DNA from 2 places in the Serratia sp. K1WW1 genome. Region 2 is predicted to be linked to the other one. Evidence: predicted binding sites of a transcription regulator. Region 2 holds the regulator's gene; the other holds the start of a gene.
What was found. The regulator PhoB, encoded in region 2, activates phosphate uptake and scavenging genes when phosphate is short. The targets are predictions, from matches to a motif close to CTGTCATAAAACTGNCNNAT.
Positions count from the first base shown of each region.

Region 1: pstS (phosphate ABC transporter substrate-binding protein PstS) is a predicted target of PhoB. The motif match lies at 2,161-2,180, and genes of this name have one in related genera.

Region 1 covers NZ_CM147697.1:24,003-27,613, forward strand. Annotated here, with positions in the region: gene ACX9GU_RS00115 (ATP-grasp domain-containing protein) at 1-849, shown strand, start outside; gene ACX9GU_RS00120 (hypothetical protein) at 851-1,930, shown strand; gene pstS (phosphate ABC transporter substrate-binding protein PstS) at 2,258-3,298, shown strand; gene pstC (phosphate ABC transporter permease PstC) at 3,389-3,611, shown strand, end outside.
Region 2 covers NZ_CM147697.1:4,589,809-4,593,419, forward strand. Annotated here, with positions in the region: gene ACX9GU_RS20815 (PstS family phosphate ABC transporter substrate-binding protein) at 1-454, opposite strand, end outside; gene phoR (phosphate regulon sensor histidine kinase PhoR) at 468-1,784, opposite strand; gene phoB (phosphate response regulator transcription factor PhoB) at 1,809-2,498, opposite strand; gene sbcD (exonuclease subunit SbcD) at 2,723-3,611, shown strand, end outside.

The DNA.
Region 1 (3,611 bases), 1.4 Mb from region 2:
TTTGCTGCGTATATCGGGCCTACCGAGTGGCTGATGCCCGAACGGCGGTTGCTATTTGAACTGCATCATAAGTACCAAAGCCTGAGCCTGTTAACGGGATTGGGTGAGGTGCGGACTCCCGCGACCCGATTACTGACCTCCTGCTCGCAAATTGCCGACGATCCCCAGACCATTTTGAAACCGGTTTATTCACGCTTTGGTCGCCAAGTGATCCGTACGCCAAAACCGGGTGTATTGAACGATCGGCAGCTCAACGAGCATATCCCCTGGGTGCAGCAGCATAAATTAAACGGCGTGGCCTTGTGCAACTATGCCGTATTCGAACATGGCAGGCTGATCGCTCATCAGGCATATCAACCCAAATACTGTTTCAATCAGGCCGCAGGTAGCTACTTTGTCCCCTATCAGGATCGGCGGCTGGACGATTTTGTCCGTCAGTTTGGGGTAAAAACCGGTTTTCATGGCCAGGTGGCGTTCGATTTTATCGAACAGGACGGGGTGATTTTTGTTATTGAGTGTAACCCCAGGGCCACTAGCGGCCTGCATTTGCTGGGGGCTCAGATGTCCATCGCCGCCGATGGGCAATTGCAATACCAGCCAGCGCGGCCTAAGGCGGGACATGTGGGCGTGATCGTACTGTTATTTTTTGCCTTGCAGGCTTGGCGCGAGAAGCAGTTGGCGACGCTATGGCGGGATTTTCGCCAAGCGCCTAATCTGCTAAACGATCGCCGTTGGCCGATAAGTGCCGGAGCCCAGTGGTGTGCATTGTTGGAAATGGGATACCGTAGCTTGCGCTATCGTCGGCCTCTCACCGATGCCAGCACCTTTGATATCGAGTGGGATGGTTAGCATGGAGCAGGTTAATCAGTGGCAGCGCCTGCAAGTGACCCTGTTGCAACAGCCAGGCATGATCGCCAATCTCCAGACGTCGATGACCGAGTATCAGCAGGATGGTTTCTGGATACCGGCGACGGTCAATGATTACGTACCTGGTAATTGCTATGTGGTTTCCCCGCTGGCGCTGATCGTCGATTACGCGCGGGATGAAATTATCAAAATCGATAACGGCGCGTTGCGGACGCTGTGCAATGGGCTGACGCTGTTGCTGAAGTGGCCCTTATTGCTGGCACACGTCGATCGGCTCCAGGTGCTGAATAATCAGTGCCTTTCCACCAATATGACCAGCAGCCACTGGCAATCCCTGGATACCGACGCGTTGCGGCAACAGGCATTGCAGCGCTATCCCCAGCATACTTTGATGATCCGTTCGCTCAATGGGCAGCAGACCCCCGAGTTGTTGGCGCGGCTCTCCCGGCAAGGTTGGCTGCCTATCGTCAGCCGTCAGGTTTATAGCCTGGACGATCCTTTACGCTGGTGGGGAAAAATCAATGCGCGCCGGGATGACAAACTGCTGCATCAGATGGGATGGGAGTTCAAACGGTTGTCTGCCGATGATCCCGAGCAGATGCAGTGTGCCGAACGCCTTTATAACCAGCTCTACCTGGATAAATATAGCCGCCAGAATGTGCAGTTCACTGCCGGTTATTTATCTCAGGCCTCGCAGCTTGGTGTGTTGCAACTGTACGGCTTGTTCCACCAGCAGCAAATGGTGGGGGCGTTGGGAATGGTTCAGTTGGAACAGACGGTAACGGTGCCGATCGTCGGCTATCGGACGGAATTACCCGCATCATTGGCGCTATATCGTCGTCTGATCGCCTTTGCGTTACGCTACACCATGGATCGTAAGCTGTTTCTCAATTTGAGTTCTGGCGCGCCAGATTTTAAGCGGGTTCGCGGTTGCCAACCGGTGATTGAATACAGCATGGTTTATGTCCGGCACCTGAACGTTTATCAGCGTAGCATTTGGACGGTGATTTCCTGGCTTTCCCGCAAGGTCTATCAGCCGTTATTGAAACGCTATCAGTTATGAATATTACTAAGATATCGCCCTGCAACTTGGGGATAGTGCGCCAACGATTGGCAATATGACAAGCGTGTAAAAAAGAGCGAAAACTGCTCATATTCAGAGAGATAGTGCAGCAACAGGCAGGTTTTTGCAGATTGTTTTTTGCCTAAAAATGACATCATCTCACTGATTTTAATCAAATAAATATCAATCGCTTGCCGCTGTAATATAACTGTCATATTTCGTACATTTTACTGTCACCAAACTGTCCTATTTTCCCTCCTGCAGCAATACTTACTCTGATGAAAACGACTCAAAGTCGATTTTTGAAATATCCCATTAGGAGGGATTATGAAACTGATGCGTACCACCGTCGCCAGTATTGTGGCAGCGACTTTCTCTTTGGCCTCTGTGTCCGCCTTCGCTGCTGCTAGCCTGACCGGTGCAGGTGCGACATTCCCCGCTCCGGTGTATGCCAAGTGGGCAGATTCTTATCAGAAAGAAACCGGCAACAAGGTTAACTATCAGGGGATTGGTTCCTCTGGTGGTGTGAAGCAAATCATCGCCAACACCGTTGACTTTGGTGCTTCTGATGCCCCGCTGTCCGATGAAAAACTGGCTGCGGACGGCCTGTTCCAGTTCCCTACCGTGATCGGTGGCGTGGTACTGGCGGTGAATATTCCGGGTATCAAATCCGGTGAGCTGACTCTGGATGGTCAAACCCTGGGTGATATCTACCTGGGCAACATCAAAAAATGGAATGACCCGGCGATCGTTAAACTGAACCCGGGCGTCAAGCTGCCGGATCAGGCTATCGCCGTGGTGCGTCGTGCTGATGGTTCCGGGACTTCTTTCGTCTTCACCAGCTATCTGGCCAAGGCTAACGCGCAGTGGAAAGAGAAAATTGGTGCAGGCTCAACCGTTAACTGGCCAACCGGCCTGGGTGGCAAGGGCAATGACGGTATCGCCGCGTTCGTTCAGCGTCTGCCTGGCTCTATCGGCTACGTTGAATACGCTTACGCCAAGCAGAACAACCTGGCCTACACTAAATTAGTGTCTGCCGATGGCAAAGCGGTCAGCCCAACCGAAGAGAGCTTCAGCGCCGCAGCCAAAGGCGCGGATTGGAGCAAAACCTTCGCGCAGGACCTGACCAACCAGAAAGGCGACAACGTCTGGCCAATCACTTCCACCACCTTCATCCTGGTGCACAAAGAGCAGAAGAAGCCTGAGCAGGGCGCAGAAGTGCTGAAGTTCTTTGACTGGGCTTACAAGACCGGTGCCAAACAGGCCAGCGAACTGGATTACGCCGCCTTGCCTGCCGAAGTGGTCGAGCAAATCCGTGCTGCCTGGAAGACCAACATCAAAGACAGCTCCGGTAAGGCCTTGTTCTAACAACGCAGGGGGTGCGGCAGACCGCGCCTCAACCTGACTGTCGGGGCCTGGCGTGCCGGGCCCTCCAAGTTTTAAACAGAAGAGTAATCTATGGCTGAGTACAAGCCGACCATTAAAGCACCGGGCAAAAACGGTGACATCATCTTCAGCGCGCTGGTCAGACTGGCGGCGCTGATTACCCTATTGTTGCTGGGCGGCATCATCGTTTCGCTGATTATCGCCTCCTGGCCAAGCATGCAAAAGTTCGGTTTTGCCTTCCTGTGGACCAAAGAGTGGGATGCGCCAGCCGAGCAGTTTGGTGCGCTGGTGCCGA
Region 2 (3,611 bases):
CCCAGCGGCTAATCGGCGTGTTTTCCCCGCAGCGGCGGGTAGCGGAAAAGATTTGATCCAGCTGTTGCAGATTCAAGCCAGGTAGCGGATTGTCCTGATGCACCAGCACCACCAGCGCATCAACCGCGACCGGCACCGCCAGCGGCGCATAGCCATAGCGATGCTCAAATGCTGATACCTCCGCGGCTTTCATTGGCCGGCTCATTGGCCCAAGCTGCGCCGCTCCTGCCGCCAATGCCGTGGGTGCCGTCGAGGAACCGGCAGCCTGCAGTTGCAGGTTCACGTTGGGATAGTGTCGGCTGAAATCCTGCCCCCACAGCGCCATCAGGTTGGCCAGGGTGTCGGAACCTACGCTGGACAGGTTACCGGAAAGCATGCCGTCCGGAGCAGCCACGGCCCCGCGGCCAACCGACAACAGTAGGCAAAGCAGCAAAGCTTGGGTAAATCGATTCATGGCGGGCTACCTGTTAATTTTTCACCGCATTCTCTGCTAAAGCCGCGGGAACAATCAACCGGTTAGGCAAGGTAAAGATAAAACGGGTGCCAATGCCTGGCTCACTGAGGATCTCCAGCCGCGAATCATGATGGCTGAGCGCATGCTTCACGATCGCCAACCCGAGCCCACTGCCGCCGGTCTGGCGCGAACGTGCTTTATCGACACGATAGAAACGCTCCGTCAGGCGCGGGATATGTTCGGCACCAATGCCCGGCCCGTTATCGCTGACCTGGAACTGAGCCCCCTGCGGCGTCTGCTGCCAGCTCACTTCGATATTGGTGCCCGCCGGAGTATGGTTGACGGCGTTGTACACCAGATTGGAAACCGCGCTGCGCAGCTGATCCTCGTTACCGAACACCTGCAGATTTTCATTCACCCGGAAATTGATCTGATGATTACCGCCGCTGAGCGATTGCGCCTCACGCTGCAATACCCGCAGCATTAACGGAATATCGACCTTCTCGTTCATATCCACGTTTGGCGCGGCCTCGATCCTGGAGAGCGTGAGCAACTGCTTTACCAAGCCATCCATGCGTCTGGTCTGCTCTTGCATGGTGCCCAAGGCTTTGCCACGCAGCGAACCATCCAGCTCTTCATCGCTCATCATCTCCAGATAGCCTTGCAGCACCGTTAGCGGCGTACGTAGCTCATGACTGACGTTGGCAAAGAAGTTGCGTCTGGCCCCCTCCAGTTGACGCATCTGGGTCACATCACGTGCCACCATCAGCAATTGGCCTTCGGAATAGGGCATGATACGGAATTCGACAAAGTGCTCGTTATTCAGTTGTAACGTCAGCGGCCGGGTAAATTCTTGCTGTTGCAGATAATGGCTGAATTCCGGATAGCGCAGCAGGTTGAGAATGTGTTGGCCATTATCTTCCGGCCAGCGAAAGCCCAGCAGATGCTGTGCCAGGCCGTTACACCAGAAGATATTGCCCTCAACGGTGGTCATCACCACCGCATCCGGTAAGGATTCGGCCCCGCTGCGAAAGCGTTTGATCAACAGCGCCAGCTCACGGCGGCGGCGGCGGTTACGCTGCTGCATCTGGTACAGGCCATAGAACAGCGGTTCCCAGCTCCAGCGGCCCGGCGGCGGCGTCATGCTGCGGTCCACCCACAGCCAGTGGGAAAGTTTGAGTTGGTTATAGAAGTTCCAGGCCAGCGCGGCCAGCACCGAAACCAACAGCAGCCAGGGCAGATAACCGAAAATCAGCCCCAGCAATAAGGCAGGCAGGCAAAAAAGGGCCAGCTCCAGCGCCAGCCTCTTCCACGATAAACGTTCTAGCACGGTAACCTCTCCAGCGCAGTGCGATCAGTAGCGCGTTGAGAACCGATAACCGGTGCCGCGAACGGTTTGAACCATCTTGTCATGACCACTGGTCTCCAGCGCCTTACGCAGCCGGCGGATATGCACATCAACGGTGCGGTCTTCCACATAAACGTTAGTGCCCCAGACGTGATTAAGCAACTGTTCGCGGCTATAAACACGCTCCGGATGAGTCATAAAGAAGTGCAGCAGTTTGAACTCGGTCGGCCCCATCTCCAGCGCCTGCTCATTGGCCATCACCCGGTGCGAGGAAGGATCCAGGCTTAGCCCCTGCATTTCAATCACTTCTTCTACTGCCATCGGTGAAATACGGCGCATCACCGCCTTGATACGTGCCACCAGTTCCTTGGGCGAGAAAGGTTTGGTGATGTAATCATCCGCGCCAACCTCCAGGCCACGTACCCGATCTTCTTCTTCACCGCGCGCGGTCAGCATCATCACCGGGATATCCCGGGTCATCGCCTCGCGCTTCATATGCTTGATAAACTGAATGCCGGAACCTCCCGGTAACATCCAGTCCAGTAACACCAAATCAGGGAACGGCTCAGACAGGCGCGTGACGGCACTGTCATAATCCTCGGCTTCCAACGGTTGGTAACCATTCTGTTCCAACACAAAGCACACCATCTCACGGATCGGCGCTTCGTCTTCCACCACCAGTATGCGTCTTGCCATCGTCAATCCTGCCAATGTGTTAGCGATCTCAGTTGATTGCGGTCGCCATTATGCGTCAGTTTTGTGACACTTTTATGAAAAAAAAGCCCCATTAATGGCAGTAAGCATAGCGATTATTTCTGACGGCAAACAAAAATCATTCGGCCCCCTGCTTGATTGAGCCACGACAGGAGAGGTCCCCCCCTTTATAATCGTCGCCATTATGTTGTCGCCCTGGGAGTTTTATGCGCCTGATCCATACCTCCGACTGGCATTTGGGCCAGTACTTTTTCACCAAAAGCCGCGCCGCCGAGCATCAGGCCTTCTTACGTTGGCTGATAGAACAGGTGGAACAGCAGCGGGTGGATGCGCTGATCGTCGCAGGCGATTTGTTCGATACCGGCTCTCCGCCCAGCTACGCCCGCGAGCTGTACAACCGCTTTGTGGTGGAGCTGCAACGCACCGGCTGCCAGCTGGTGGTGCTGGGCGGCAACCACGACTCCGTAGCCACGCTGAATGAATCGCGTGAGCTGCTTTCCTGCCTGAACACCACCGTGATTGCCAACGCGCAAAGCGAGCTTGAGCAGCAAATCGTGGTGCTCAACCAGCTTGATGGTCAACCTGGTGCGGTGCTCTGCGCCATCCCGTTCCTGCGCCCACGAGATCTGCTCACCAGCCGCGCCGGTGAGTCTGGCAACCAAAAGCAGCAGGCCCTGCAAGAAGCCATCGCCGAGCATTACCACAACCTGTATCAGGCAGCTTGTGCGCGCCGCGATGCGTTGGGTTTGCCACTGCCGATCGTCGCCACTGGCCATTTAACCACCGTGGGCGTCACCACCTCGGATTCAGTACGGGATATCTATATCGGCACGCTGGACGCTTTTCCGGCTCAGGCGTTCCCTCCTGCCGATTACATTGCGTTAGGGCATATCCATCGCGCGCAGAACGTCGCCAAATCCGAGCATATCCGCTACAGCGGCTCACCAATCCCACTGAGCTTTGACGAGTTAGGCAAAGCCAAAAGCGTGTTTATGGTCGATTTTGCCGACGGAGCATTGCAACAGATCGCGCCACTGGAGATCCCCGCCTTCCAGCCCATGCAGCTGATCAAAGGTGATTTGCAGCAAATAGAGG